Regions from separate parts of the Pseudoduganella sp. SL102 genome, predicted to be linked through region 2. Evidence: predicted binding sites of a transcription regulator. Region 2 holds the regulator's gene; each other region holds the start of a gene.
The links. The regulator FNR, encoded in region 2, switches genes on or off when oxygen is low (the NO sensors DNR and NnrR bind a similar motif). The targets are predictions, from matches to a motif close to TTGATNNNNATCAA.
Positions count from the first base shown of each region.

Region 1: a site for FNR is predicted at 3,227-3,240, ahead of OU994_RS02740 (XrtA system polysaccharide chain length determinant). Genes of this name have one in related genera too.
Region 3: a site for FNR is predicted at 2,850-2,863, ahead of OU994_RS15985 (agglutinin biogenesis protein MshI). Genes of this name have one in related genera too.

Region 1 covers NZ_CP115554.1:617,155-621,968, reverse strand. The annotation lists gene OU994_RS02750 (TIGR03016 family PEP-CTERM system-associated outer membrane protein) at 1-636, opposite strand, end outside; gene OU994_RS02745 (XrtA-associated tyrosine autokinase) at 629-1,468, opposite strand; gene OU994_RS02740 (XrtA system polysaccharide chain length determinant) at 1,613-3,130, opposite strand; gene OU994_RS02735 (serine protease) at 3,468-4,199, shown strand; gene OU994_RS02730 (XrtA/PEP-CTERM system exopolysaccharide export protein) at 4,441-4,814, shown strand, end outside.
Region 2 covers NZ_CP115554.1:329,636-334,449, reverse strand. The annotation lists gene OU994_RS01425 (response regulator) at 1-2,986, opposite strand, end outside; gene fnr (fumarate/nitrate reduction transcriptional regulator Fnr) at 3,181-3,939, shown strand; gene OU994_RS01415 (FixH family protein) at 4,132-4,638, opposite strand; gene ccoG (cytochrome c oxidase accessory protein CcoG) at 4,649-4,814, opposite strand, start outside.
Region 3 covers NZ_CP115554.1:3,780,172-3,784,985, reverse strand. The annotation lists gene OU994_RS16000 (MSHA biogenesis protein MshK) at 10-411, opposite strand; gene gspM (type II secretion system protein GspM) at 396-1,145, opposite strand; gene OU994_RS15990 (hypothetical protein) at 1,544-1,801, shown strand; gene OU994_RS15985 (agglutinin biogenesis protein MshI) at 1,848-2,801, opposite strand; gene OU994_RS15980 (DUF6701 domain-containing protein) at 2,989-4,814, opposite strand, start outside.

The sequences.
Region 1 (4,814 bases), 290 kb from region 2:
GGCTTCACGGTTCAGCTGCAAGCCCCAGCCAAGCGTCTTGAAAGACGGCCCGCTGTTGAGCGACAGGTCGATCACGTCCGAGGTGCTGCGACCGAAACCGACCTGGTCGCTGTCGACCAGGTCGTGCGCGTAACGCAGTTGCGTGGTGGCGAAGGCACCGAACTGATGCACGATGAATGGCGATACGCGGTAGGAACGCACCTCGCTGCGATTGGTATCGGAATACCCATTGTTGCTGACCGGGCCGAAGGCCGAGACCTGCGCCTGCGAAATGCCGGCGGTCGCGTCGACGAACAGGAGATCCTGGATGACATTGCCCTTGACGGTCGCGTTCAGCGAGTTGTTGAAGCGATCGTTTCCCGTCGCCCGGCGATCCGAATAGGCGAACGCGTTCAACCTATACGATGCCGCTACCTGGAGCCGCGGAGTGTCGTTCGTGATCGTGACGCCTGGCGATACCGAAGTGATGAACTGGCTCTGCTTTTCGTTGTCGCTGCGCAGCTGCGGATTATCCGACCATGTCTCGCGCAATTCGACACTCGGCTTGACCTGCCATGCCGCGCGCACCGCCGACGGCAGCAGCGCAAGCAGCATCGCCGAGCCCAGCACGGCACAGCGGGCACGACGTTTAGCCATAGTGATAGTCGTACTTGCTGGACGTGTTCAGCTCGCGCGACTTGTTATAGACGAGATTGACATTGCTGCAGCCTTCGAGCTGCTGCAGCGCTTCCTTGACCGCGTGCTGGGTCGTTTTCTCCGACTCGACGACCACCACGATCTGGCCCATGTGGCTGGCCAGCACGTGCGCTTCGCTCGTCAGCAGCAACGGCGGCGAATCGAAGATCACGATCCGGTCCGGGTAGCGGCTGGCGATTTCCAGCACCAGCGACTTCATCGCCTGGCTGGCCAGCAATTCCGTGGCGCGCGGATTCGACGTGCCTGCCGGCAGGATCGACAAGGTGTTGACGTTGGTGCGCAGCATCACTTCGGACATGTCGAGGTGTTCATCCAGCAAGATGTCCATCAGCCCGCGCTGGGCCGGCAGCCCGAGCGTGCGCAGCACGGAAGGACGGGCCACGTCGGCATCGACCAGCAGCACGGTATGGTCGAGTTCCATGGCAATGCTCATTGCCAGGTTGATCGACGTAAACGTCTTGCCTTCGCCCGGCAGCGAACTCGTGATCATGATCAGGTTGCCCGGATTGGCGTTCGGCTTGCGTGCCACAAAAGCCCGCTTGATCAGCGGCCGCTTGATGATGCGGAAATCCTCGACCAGGTTGGTGCGCCCACCGGCCGCGGTGACGAGGCCGGCATCATTCATGCGGGCCAGGTCCAGTTCGATCATGCGGCCACTGCGGCGCAGCGGTTCCGGTGCCGCCGGCTCCGGATTGGACAACGCGACCGCAGGTCCCTGCGCCCGCGCCTCGACTTCGGGCAACTCGGCCACTGCGACATCCTGGCTGTCCATGACCGGATCCGGTACAGGCGCAGCAGGCTGCGCAGCGGACTGAACACGAACATGGGCCAGCGGCGCTGCGGGTTCCGCGGACTTGCCGATACGACTGGCGGCTTTTTCAATGATGCTCACGATGTATCCTGTGCTTTCCCCGGCTCAGGCTTGCCGGAAAACAGTGAAGGCCAATACTCCGCCATACGCGGTAATCAGCGAGGCGACGGCGGCGGCAAAGGCATACAGGCGGCGGCGGCGGCGCACTTTCTGCTGGTCCGTCCAGTTCATGCCGATGCTGCCAAGGATCGGCAGGCCGGTGACTTCGCGCAGGTTGGTCTGGCTGAGGAAGGTCGGCCGGATCTGGCTCAGCAACAGTGCGGTGCCCAGGCCGGCGACGAGCGCGCCCAGCAGGACGAGCGTGTACAGGCGTGGCCGGTTCGGCCCGGCCGGCACGCTGGGCACCGCCGGTGGATCGACGACGCGGAAGGTCAGCATATCGGTGACCGTGGACAGGTCGCCCGACAGCTTGGCCGATTCGCGGCGCTGCACCAGTTTTTCGTAGTTTTCCTTGTTCACGGCGTAATCGCGGTTCAGCTGGGCCAGCTGGGCTTCCACTTCCGGCGCCTGGGTGCTCAGGGAGCGCATCTGCGCCAGGCGCGACGAATATTCACCCACCCGTGCTTTCAACGATGCGATGCGCGCTTCCTCGACGGAGAGCTGGACATTCATCTGCTGCAGCATCGGGCTGTAGCTGGCACCCGGGTCGGCCGCGCGAACCTTCTTGGCTTCTTCCTTCTTGCGTTGTTCCAGCTGGCCGAGGAGGCGCTTGGCCGCCACGATATCCGGATGTTCCTCGGTGAACTGCAGGCGCAACTGGTCGAGGTTCTTTTCCACCGTCGAAATGCGGCCATCGATTTCCGGATTGACGATGGCCCGTTCCGCCGTATCGGTCACCGGTGCCATGTCTTCGCCAGCGATCTGGCGCTTGATCGCGTTGCGCGCTTCTTCCGCTTCCAGCAGCTCCAGCCGGGCCTGGCTGATTTTCTCGCTCAGGTCGCCGTAGGCGGAGGCGTAGTCGCCGCCCTGCCGTGGCAGCAGGCCCATATGGCGGATCTTGAATTCCTTCAGCGCATTTTCACCGGTGGCCAGCTTTTCCTCGTACATCTTGATCTGGTCATCGATGAACTGGATGGCCTTTTCCGATTCCTGCTTCTTTCCACCAAAGCTGCCTTCGACGAAGATCGTCAGCAACGATTGCACGACGTCCTTGCCCAGCTTCGGATTCGGATTGTTATAGGAAATCGTGTAGATGTCGTCGCGCTCGGTGCCGATGATCCTGATCTGGTTCATCAGCTCATCGACGATCTTCTCGTGTTCTTTCGGTGTCTTCGCCGTGATGTCGAGATCGACCATCCGCAGCACGCGCTCCACGTTCGGGCGGCTGATCAGCGTGCGCCGCATGAACATCACCTGCTGTTCGGTATTTGGCAGCGTGGTCATGCTGGCGAGCAGGGGTTTCAAGATACTTTGGGTATCAACGTAAACGCGCGCCGAAGCCTGGTAATCATTGGGCAGCCTGGACACCACGGTCCAGCCGACAACGGCAACCAGCCAGGTGATCGCCACCGCATACCAGCGGTACTTGCCAATTGCTTTGAGGAAGCTCAAAAGCAGGGCCATCATTTCTGCCATCTTGTTAACTCGCTTTCAGCTAAGCCATTCAGGACACCACAACCACTCAGTTTGCTACAGCCCACCAGCCTTCCTGAATATTGCTTAAATTACATCAATTGCTCTATCATACCGCAGAAAACGCGCAGGAAGCGTTGCCTGTTGATATTAATTTTTCTTTACAACATGTCACGCGTTAGAGCGTTGCAAACCGCTGACAATACGTAAAAACAATTTTATTCAGGCAATTTTTTGTCACTATAAGTTAATGTATTTCTGATATCCTGCCCTGATGAACCCCGTGACCCGTCTTTTGTACCGTGTGCTGCCAGTCTGCCTGATTGCTATGCTCGCGTTCACGCCGCCGGTTTCCGCAGCGCTGAAAGACACGATCCCGTCCATCAAGCCTTCCGTCGTGGGCATCGGCACCCTGCTTCGCACCCGTAGTCCCGCCATCGTCTTCGTCGCTACCGGCTTTGCCGTGGGCGACGGCCTGTCGATCATCACCAATGCCCATGCGCTGCCGAACCTGGACGTGGAGAAGATGGAAACGCTGGGCATCGTCATCGGCACGGGCGACAAGCTGGACTTTCGTCCCGCGACCGTGGCCGCCCTCGACCGCGAGCACGACCTGGCGCACCTGCGGCTCACCGGCAAACCGCTCCCCGCACTGCAGCTGGACGGCAGCGGCGCTGTTGCCGAAGGGCAGGCACTGGCCTTCACCGGTTTCCCTCTCGGCATGAACCTGGGACTGACCCCCGTCACCCACCGGGCCATGCTATCGGCCATCACGCCGATCATGCTGCCCTCGCTGACTTCGCGGGGGCTCGATGCACGCGCGATCAACCAGCTGCAACGCCGCCCTTTCAAGATCCTGCAACTCGACGGCACCGCCTATCCGGGCAACAGCGGCAGTCCTGTGTATGACCCCGATAGCGGCCTCGTGCACGGCGTGCTGAACATGACTTTCCTGAAGGGCCAGAAGGAAAATGCCATCAGCCAGCCGAGCGGAATTTCCTACGCCATCCCGGTGCACTACGTCAGGGAATTGTTGCAGCAAAGTGATACCAAGAAGTGAAAAATTGCACGGCCGCTTGGTTGTCTCGTATAAAATAAGCAACACAAAATTTACACAATGAAAGTTACGAGTTGGTAATGGCTGACAACGCTGAGCGGTGCCGCATGTCGATGCCACACCTCGATGTCAACGTTCAGACCGCAGTTTTCACTGCAGCTCGGACCTTATCGTTGCAACGACCAGACTGGAGAGTCCCGTGAAATACCAAACGCTGTTCAAATGGCTGGCAGCATGCGCGATCATGCTGGGTGCCCTGGGCGGTTGCGCCAGTTCGGGCAATACGATGGTCGATGCGGGGCCGGCGCCGGCGTCCCATTACCTGATCGGTCCTGGCGATAACGTCAATATCGTTGTCTGGCGCAATCCTGAAGTGTCGCAAAGCGTGCCCGTGCGGCCGGACGGCAAGATCACCACCCCGCTGGTCGAGGATCTCGAGGCCAGCGGCAAGACTCCTACCGAGCTGGCGCGCGACATCGAAAAGGCGCTGGCCAAGTACATCCAGCAGCCAGTCGTCACCGTCATCGTCACCGGTTTCACGGGAACTTACGGCGAACAGATCCGCGTGATCGGCCAGGCCGCGCGACCGCAGGCATTGCCCTACCGGCGCGACATGTC
Region 2 (4,814 bases):
CCCCCAGCACCCCGATGGCGCCGCGCAGCGCATGGAAGGTATTCGCCGCCGCCTGTACGTCCCCGGCCGCGAGCGCGCGGTCCGCTTCGTCGGCCGGCGTCATGCCGCCTTCCAGGGCGCTTTCCACCATCCTGCGCATCAGCGCCCGGCCTTTCGGATCGCGGCCCATCACGCGCCCCAGGCTGTCCATGCTGAACACGGGTTCGCCCCCTTGCGCCGCGGCTGGCTCCAGCGGGCCAGCCGCCTTGGCCGCCGGCGGTGGCGCTTCGGCCTGCCTGCGCCGCGCCGGCAGGTGCCGCTCGATCACCATCATCATCTCGTCGACGACGACCGGCTTGGCAATGAAGTCGGTGATACCGGCCGCCATGCAGCGTTCCCGCTCGGAGGCCAGCACGCCGGCCGTCATTGCGATCACCGGCAGGCGCAGGGCCAGTTCCGAGCGGATCGCGGCGGTCGCCGAAAAGCCGTCCAGCACGGGCATCTGCATGTCCATCAGCACGATGTCGTAGCGCTGCGCGTCGATGCGCAGCACATCCAGGGCTTGCTGGCCGTCGCCGGCCACGTCCAGCGTGGCGCCGGCATGTTCCAGGATGCCGCGCGCCACGGCCTGGTTCAGCGGATTGTCTTCCACCAGCAGGAAGTGCACGCCTTGCAGGCGGTTCGCATGGCCCTGGGCGTTGGCGGACACCAGTTCGCCGCCGCCGCCCTTTGCCGCCAGGGCCTGGTGCAGCGCGTCGAACAGCGTGGAACTGGTGATCGGCTTGACCAGTACCGCATCGGCTTCCGCGCTTCTTGAAATCTGTTCCAGGCGCTCGCGCGCGAAGGCATTGAGCATCACCACGATCGGCTGCCGGTGCCCGTCGGCCTCGCGCCGGATCGCCGCGGCGGGGGCATTCCCGTCCGGGCCGCTCATGTGCCAGTCGGCCAGCACCACGTCGTATGGCCGGCCGGTGCGCATGCGGAACGTGAACATCGCCAGCGCGGCACTGCCGGAATCGACCAGGTCCGCTTCCCACCCCCAGGTGCGGATCAGGCGGCCGATCAGGTTGCGGCTGGTGGCATTGTCGTCCGCCACCAGCACGGCGAGATGGCCGGCGGCCGGCTTGCGCGGTGCTTCCGGCCGCGGCAGCACGCCGAATGGCAGCGTGAACCAGAAGCGGCTGCCCTTGCCCGGTTCGCTTTCGACATGGATTTCCCCGCCCATCAGTTCGATCAGCCGGCGCGTGATCGCCAGTCCCAGTCCGGTGCCGCCGAAGCGGCGCGTGATGCTTTCATCGGCCTGTGTAAACGCCTGGAACAGGTGCGACAGCTGTTCCGGGTTCATGCCCATGCCCGTGTCGCGCACTTCGAAGCCCAGCACCGCGCCGGCCTCCCCGCCGCCGTGCTCCACCAGGCTCACCTCGACCACGACCTCGCCGTGCGCGGTGAACTTGATCGCGTTGCCGGCCAGGTTCACCAGTACCTGCTGCAGCCGCAGCGCATCGCCCCGCAGCAGCCGCGGCACCTCGGGGTCGACCACGATGGCCAGCTCCAGTTCCTTGTCGCCGGCGTTCATCGTCATCGTCGTCGCCAAGGTGCTCATCGATTCGTCCAGGTCGAATTCGACGGGCGACAGTTCCATCCGCTGCGCCTCGATCTTGGAAAAATCCAGCACGTCGTTCAGGATGCCCAGCAGCGAATCGCCGGCGGTGCGGATCATGTGCAGGTACTTGCGCTGCTGCGGCGCCAGGTCGGTGTTCTGCAGCAGTTGCGCCATGCCCAGCACCGCATTCATCGGCGTGCGGATCTCATGGCTCATGTTGGCCACGAAATCGCTCTTGGCGCGGTTGGCCGCCTCGGCCCGGTCGCGCGCCCGTTCCAGCTCGGCGGCGCGGGTTTCCAGCTCCTCCATCAGGTCGCGGGCGTGGGCATCGGCCGCCTCGCGTTCGCGCATCAGGTCGTTGAACGCCCCGGTCAGCTCGCCGATCTCGTCGCGCGACGTGACCGGCAGCGGGGCGAAGTGCCCCGGCGTGCCGCGCAAGGTGCCGATCGCATCGCGCAGCCGCATCAGCGGCGACATCAGCCGCAGCGTGATCCAGGTGATGACGGCCGCGGTGACGAGCGAGGCCAGCGTGCCCCATAGCGCAAGCCGCACCAGCAGGTCGTCGAACGGCTCGAACGCTTCCTCGGCAGGCAGGTTGGCGATCAGGATCCACGGTACCGTCTTCAGGCGCTTGTAGCTGAGCAGCGCGCGCACGCCGCGGCCATCGGTGCTGATCGTGGTGCCTTCGAACCCGCCGCGGATCGCCAGCACGGTGGCGGCATAGCCTTCCTGGCCGCGTGGCTTCAGCAGGCGGGCCGGGTCGGGGTGCACCACGTAGACCGATGGTTCGTAGCCGGTGACGATGTAGTAATAACCGGTGCGGCCCACCTTGGCCGTGCGCAGGTGGCCCAGCAGGTTGTTCTTGTACAGGCGCAGCACGCCGATCAGCACGCAGGCCACCTCGCCGTCCTCGCTGAGCACGGGGGCGACCATCTGCACGACAGGTTGCCGGTTCGCCCTGCCGATCACCGGTTCGGCGATCAGGGGCGCCTTTTCCTGCATGACCCGCTGGAAGTACGCGCGGTCCGTGACGCTGACGCCGGGGCGGCCCGGCAGCGCGGGGATGTCGGCCACGATCGTGCCGGCCGGGCTGACGACGATGATGTCATCGAACAGGCGAAGGACGGCGCGGTAGTCGTAGTGGGCGCGCAGCGCGGGCGGGTCGGCACAGATGTCGCCGGGCTGCCAGCGTGCCGATTCGGCAACGATGTCGCGCAGCAGCGTCATCTTTTCATCCACCTCGAGCGCGGTGCGCGCGATCAGCGCATCCTGCTGGGCAAACAGCACGCGCGTGAAATCCTCCTGCATGCGCCGGGCCTGCAGCACGGTGACCAGCGCGATCATCACGATGCACGTGACGGTCGTCGCCAGCGCGACTTTCGCCTTGATACCAAGCGGACGCATTGTCTCCCCCCGCCCCGATGTTGTCGGGACACTATGCGCCGCTTCCCCGCTGGCGCACTGTGCGGAAGGGCACGCAAGCTGCAAGTTGCGCGGTTGCCCGGACAGCGGGATCAAGCCGGGATCGAGGCGGGATCGGGGCGGGATCAAGTACACTGGAGGTCAACCGACAATGGACGATGACATCGGACCCGACAATGATGCATGAGCTGCCATCCCTGACCCTGCCCGGCGCCACGATCGAGATCCTCAAGGCACGCTGCTCGACCTGCAGCATGCACCAGCTGTGCCTGCCGATGGGGCTGGACATGGGCGACATGGACAAGCTGGACAAGATCATCGGGCGCCGCCGCAAGGTGCAGAAGGGCGAGAACCTGTTCCGTATCGGCGAGCCGTTTACGAACCTGTACGCGATCCGGCTCGGCCATTTCAAGACTTACCAGATCAACGCCAACGGCGAAGAACAGGTGACGGGTTTCCAGATGGGCGGCGAACTGCTGGGCATGGACGCCATCAGCACCGACAGGCACTATTGCAGCGCGCTGGCGCTGGAAGACAGCGAGGTCTGCGAGATCCCCTTCGCCAGCCTGGAACAGCTGCTGGTGGACATGCCCACGCTGCTGCGCCATTTCCACCGCATGATGAGCCAGGAAATCACGCGCGAGCAAAGCGTGATGCTATTGCTGGGCAATATGCAGGCAACCCAGCGCTTCGCCGCCTTCCTCGTCAACCTGGCTTCGCGCTACGAGGCGCGCGGCTACTCGAGCACCGAATTCCAGCTGCGCATGTCGCGCGAGGATATCGGCAACTACCTGGGGCTGACGATCGAGAGTATCAGCCGGCTGTTGAACAAGTTCAAGAAGCAGGGTTTGCTGATGGTGGCGAACCGGGAGGTCAAGGTGCTCGACCTGCCGCGGTTGAAGGCGATCACGGCGGGGACCGAGACCTGCGCGTGATGCCGCTTAGATAAGCCCACCCCAAGTGCAAATGCCGGGGTCAGACCCGGCGGGTCTGACCCCAGTCCTTCGCCTTTGGGGTGAATGCATGCGCTTTCATGTGTCGGGTAACGCTTAACTTAGCGGCATTGGTATCTGACACTGGTGTCCGCCGGCCAACGGTTGCAGCTTGATGCAGCAGCGGCGCCTGCTTCATTGCAAAGCTGCCACCGTCACCTCCCGCTCCACCGGCCACTGCCACTGCCCCTCCAGGCGCCAGGTGCGCCGTTCGTCTTCCACCAGCACGGTCCAGCGGCTGCGTTCGAGCAGCGGCAACGGCACGGCGAAGCTGCCGCCGGCATCGGGCCGCACCAGCAGCCGCAAGTCCTTTTCCGGCTGGGTGGCATGCGCCAGGTGCAGCTGCAAGGGACCGGGCAGCGGCGCGCTGGCCGATAGCCGGCCGTGCAATACCCCGTGCGCGGCATCGTAGCGCAGGGCGGCGGCGGCATGCAGCGCGGCGGCAGTGCGGTCGCGCCGCAAATCCTGGTTGATCGCCTTGCCCCGCTTGTAGTAGTCGCCCACCACCAGCGCGTCCTGCTGCGCGAAGGCCAGCCAGCCCGTATAGAAGCCGGCCACCAGCACGGCGGCCGGGCCAGCCATCAGGAGCCAAGGCCAGCGCTCGCGGTACCAGGGCGTGGCGGACATCGTCATCGGTTGCATGGTCATCTCCTCAGCGCGGCACGATGAAGACCGCGGGTTCTTCGACGGCCAGGCGCGCATCGTCCAGCGCCGTCAGCGTGAATGTGATCGAGTGCGAGCCGGTCTTGCCCGCGCCCCGCAGTGCCTCCCCTGGCGCGCGCACCCGCACCGGCACGGCACGCGTTTCGGTGCCGGCC
Region 3 (4,814 bases), 3.5 Mb from region 2:
TCATGTTGTTCATTCCTGCCGTGCCGGCATGGCTTCGGGCTTGACATACAGCCGCAGCGTTTCACGGGCCTTTCCGCGGCGCAGCACCACGCGGTCTTCGCCCACCGATTCCACCAGCGCGCCCTGGAAACGGCTGCCCTGCCGTACCATTTCGCCACTAATCACGGCAATCCGGCGCCCGCCTGGCTCGCGCGACACGAGGATCGACTGCAATTCCGGGCCGGGCGGCGCGACCGGCGGCGCTTCCCCGCCGGCCGCCAGCGCATCCAGGCCGGGCGGTGGCAGCGTCGGGTCGGCGACCTGCGCCCGGGCACCGCCGGGAAACGCCAGTGCGATGGCCAGTGCGATGGCCGGAGCCTGGGCCACGAGGCGCAGGCGGTCGAAGAAGAGGCACGCTACAGGGCGATCCATTGTTGGTCCAGGCTCAGCGTATATAAGGTCAAGGCCAGCGTTGCCTTGTCGTGTTCGGTGGCATCCAGCGTGGCCTGGCCCCAGTACAGCCGGGCCGGCAAGCGTTCCAGCGCCGCCATGTAAGCCACCATGTCGCCATAGCCGCCCTGCAGCACGATGCGCACGCCATGGCGGTACAGCAGCGGCTTTTGCGGTTCCCCATCGGCGCTGTCCCCCGCTACGCCGGGCGGCGTGGTCGACAGCCCGGCCCGCGGCAGCACCGGCCCGGCCAGGCTGCCATCGGTGCCGGCGTCGCCGAAATTGCCATCGGTCGTGCCGGCCGGCGCCAGCGTGCGCAGCGACAGCAGCTTGAGCTTGCCGTTCTGCTGCACCATCTGCTGCAACAGGACCGTCATCCTGTCCGGCGACACCAGCGCGCTCTGCGTGGTGCGCAGCGTGGCGCGCAGCTGGTCGTTTTCTGCCCGCACGGCGGCCAGGCGCTTGCGCAGGTCGGCATCGGGATCGGCTTGCGCGGCCGCCTGCTTCTCGGCGATTTCCACGTCGATGCCGGCCAGTTGCACCTTCTGCTGCAGGATCGCGGTGCGCAGCGTGCGCTCGCGCGCCCCGGCCGGTTCGATGAAGCCCATGTAGGCGATGAAGATCACGCCCGCCACCGTGGCGGCGCACGCCATGATCCGCTCGCGCAGCGTCAGCGCATCGATGCGGGCCGCCCATTTCAGCCACAATTCCTTCATCGCGCCCCCCGGCACGCGCCTGCAGCGTGAATTCCACATACGGCGGCGGCAGCGGGGCTGGGGCAGCGGCAGCTGCGGCGCCGTCGGCCGGCGTCATCGGCGGCGGCGCAAGCCGCGGCGGCTCGCCCGGACGCGTTTCAACGCCGCCCGCCGCCAGCCCCGGCCGCGATATTTCCAGCTGCTCGAACGCCTTGCCCTGCAGCGCCGGTTCGCGCGCCAGGCCGTTCAGGTAGCCGGGCAGCAGCTCGGCGCGCAGCGCCCGGCCGCGCAGGCCGATGTCGGCGTTCGCGCCGCCGATTTCCACCCCTGTCAGCCACAAGCCGCTGACGCGGGTGCGTGCCAGGGCCTGGAAATAGGCGGAATAGCCGCGCGGATCGCCGACCCGGTTCTGTTCCAGGATGTCCGCCACGCCGCGCAGCGCGCGCTGGTCCAGCCCGGCCCGCTCCAGTTCGCTTTCCACGGCGGCATCCTTCGGCCGCGGCACCAGCCCGGCCAGCACGCTGGCCTTGCGCGCTTCCGCCTCGGCCAGCTGTTCCCTCAGGCGCGCCGATTCGTCTTCCAGCACGGCCACGCGGCCGCTCGCCGCGACCGACAGCGCCACCGAACCGGCCAGCGCGACCCCGACGACGATGGCCAGCGCCGGCGCCGTCAGGTAGCGCTTTTCCTTGCGGAAGCGCGGGTTGAACAGGTTGATCTGCTGGCTCATGCCACCGCACCTTCATCGCGCAATCCGCCGCCCAGCACGGTGAAAAAGCGCGCCTGCTGCGCCGCGTCGCGCAATTCCGGCACCTTGTCGAAGTCGAACACGCTGTCCAGGTCGAGCAGGTCGACGGGTAGGTACAGGTTGGCGGACAGGTAATCGTGCAGGCTGGCGCTGCCGGTCGGCGCCAGCACCAGCTTCGACACGGCGACGTACTGGAATTGCCGCTCGAAATTGTCCAGCGAACGCTGCAGTTCCAGGGCGATGCGGTCGTACAGCTGCTGGCGCTGCTCCTGCGGGCCCTCGACCTGGCCGAGCGCGATATCCATGCGGCGCGCAAGGTAGAGCTCGCCGCGGAACGTCACCGTCAGCAGGCCGCCGTGCTCGTCGAACGCCAGCATGGCCAGGCCGCGCCCTTCCGGTTCCAGCAATGCCGAAATGTTGCGCTGGGCGATTTCGGGAATGTCGATCGCGGCCAGGTCCACCTTGGCTTCCACGTACAGGTTCTGCAGCGCCTCGATGATGCCGTTGCGCGCCGCCACCGCGAATACCTGGTGGTTGTGCGCGGGCCCGTTCGGGGCAACGGGAATGTCCAGCACGTCGATGGTGGCCTCGAGCACGGGAAAATCGATCATGTCCTTCAGCTTCCAGCCGACCGCCGTCTTCATTTCCGCAACCGGCACGTTGGGCGCCTCCAGCACCAGCAGCTGGTACTCGCCGGGCACCAGCACACTCGAGCACAGGTGTTCGGCGGCATCGAATTCCTTGCCGATGCGCGCGACCAGCCCGGCCGCCTCGGCCCGGCTGCCTGGATGCTGGGCCGCCGCCAGCACGGCCGGCTTGACGCCCGCCTTGGTGTCCGCGGCGCGCCGCACCACCGCCGCGGTCACGCCGGCCGCACCGGCGCTCAACGCCAGCCAGCCATCCTTTTTCCTTGCCTTGTGCCAGAAAGCCATGCGCCTGTTCCGATATCGGGTAATGCTTGCAGAAAACCATGCAGTGTCTTGATTATATTCAAGATTCCAGCATGTTCCGGTAGCAAAAAGCTATTTTTGCCGTATTTTTTTGCGTCGCGTTCCGGGGCAGCGCCGATTCGTGTGCAAGGTGGCCCTCCCCCGGCGAAACGCCTCCCGGCACCGCTGCCTAATAGATTTCGCGCAGGTAGGTGTAGGGGCTCATCGATACTGTGCCATAGGTGAGCACCCCCCGTACGCTCGGCAGCCACGCCGGGCCCGTCATCCACATGTATACCGAGCCGCTGCTGCCGCTGCCCGGTGCCAACAGCTTCACGGTGCCGGCGCCAGCGCTGACCTTGCCTACGGTGGCCTTGTCGACCGTGAGCGCGAGTTTGCAGCCACTCGCGCCCGCCAACTTGGTGCACGCGGAAAAGTTCACTTCCGTCAGCGGGGCGAACGTGGTGGCCGAATCAGTCTCCGAGTAGTACCAGCCCGCCATGCCGTTCAGCGTGCCGAAGAACTGTGGTCTGACCGGCACGTCCATCGCCAGCGCCGCCGAACCTTGCTGCTTAGGCACGAACCAGCGGCCGGCCGCGACCCGCACGCCGCCCTCGACGGCGGCCGCGCGCTTCGACGTGACATCGTCGAAGTTGGCCACTTCGGCGGCGCGCAGGTACACGGAGACGGGCTGCGGCCAGTTGTTGGCGTCCGGCGCGCTGGCGTTGTAGGCCAGCGTCGACGGGAACGTGTACGTCCGCGTAACGGTTGCCGTGCCGGCATCGAACGTGCCGGCCGTGATCGTGGCGGTGCTCAGCACGGACTTGGTGGTGCCCGCCAGCGGCGCGTCTTGCGCGGTGGTACCGTTGGGCGCCTTCCACGCGCTCAGCAGCACATCGTGCGCCAGGTCGTCGCGGTAGTTCTTGAGCAGCGTGCCGCGGCTGCTGAACGCTTTCACGTCCACCGTGAACGGCTGGCCGGCATACGCCATGGTCAGGATCTCCACCGACGGCACCGTGGTCTTGCTGGGATTCTTCGGGCAGGCCACGGCAGGCGGGCATTCCATCGGGCCCGTGACGACCGTGTCGAAATGGTCCGGGTAGAAGCGGCCCACGTTGATCGTGGTGCCCACGACGTTGCCCGTACCCAGGTACGAGCCCACTTCCCTGCTGGCGTTCTCGGCGAGTTCCGCCGGGGTCGGCGCCAGCATCGAGTCCACCTTGATCACGCCCAGGTCGTCGAACACGAAGGTGCCCGTGGCGATGCCGGAGACGAACGGCCCGAATTCCCCCTCCAGGTCCACCGGGTCGAAATACTTGCCGGGCTCGCGGTCGGCCACCATCGCCCGGATCGGCGAGCCATCCTCGGTGGAGGCCGGCACCGCGCGCAGCTTGATCTTCTCGGGCTCGGTCTCGCGGCCGAAATTGGGCGCCGCCACCGTCAGGCCCTGCATCAGCGCGCGCACCGTCATCGTGAACGGCGTGCCGGCCGGGACGAAGCGGGGGTCGGTGGCGCTGGCCGGGTCGCCGGCCTTGTTGCTCGACTGCGCCAGCAGCAGCAATTTCTCCGGCCGCGATACGAAGGCACCCGTGGAGCCCAGCCGCGCATCGGCGTCGGTGACGAACAGCTCGATCCGTCCCACGTCCTGGTAGCGCAGCAGGAAGTCGTCGGACTCGCCCCGGTTCTTCGTGGTGGTGGCCTGGCTCGATGGCGAGCCCCCCGGGAACAGCACGTTGCTGGCCGCGCTCCAGGCTACCGAGTCCTGCGGCGGAATCACGCCGTTCGCCGCGCACAGCGGCAGGGTCACCGTATTGCTGCGCAGCGCATACGTGCCGCGCACGCCGGCGTTCGTGCTGGGATCGTGGCAACTCATCGCGAAGCGCATCGGCAGCGTGGTGTTGCCGCTGGCCAGCGCGGTGGGCACGTTCTTCACCACATAGGAGATGTAGGTGCTCAAATCCGTATTCGCCTGCATGTGCTCCAGCGTCAGCGGCTTGCAGGGCTGGTTGGGGTGGC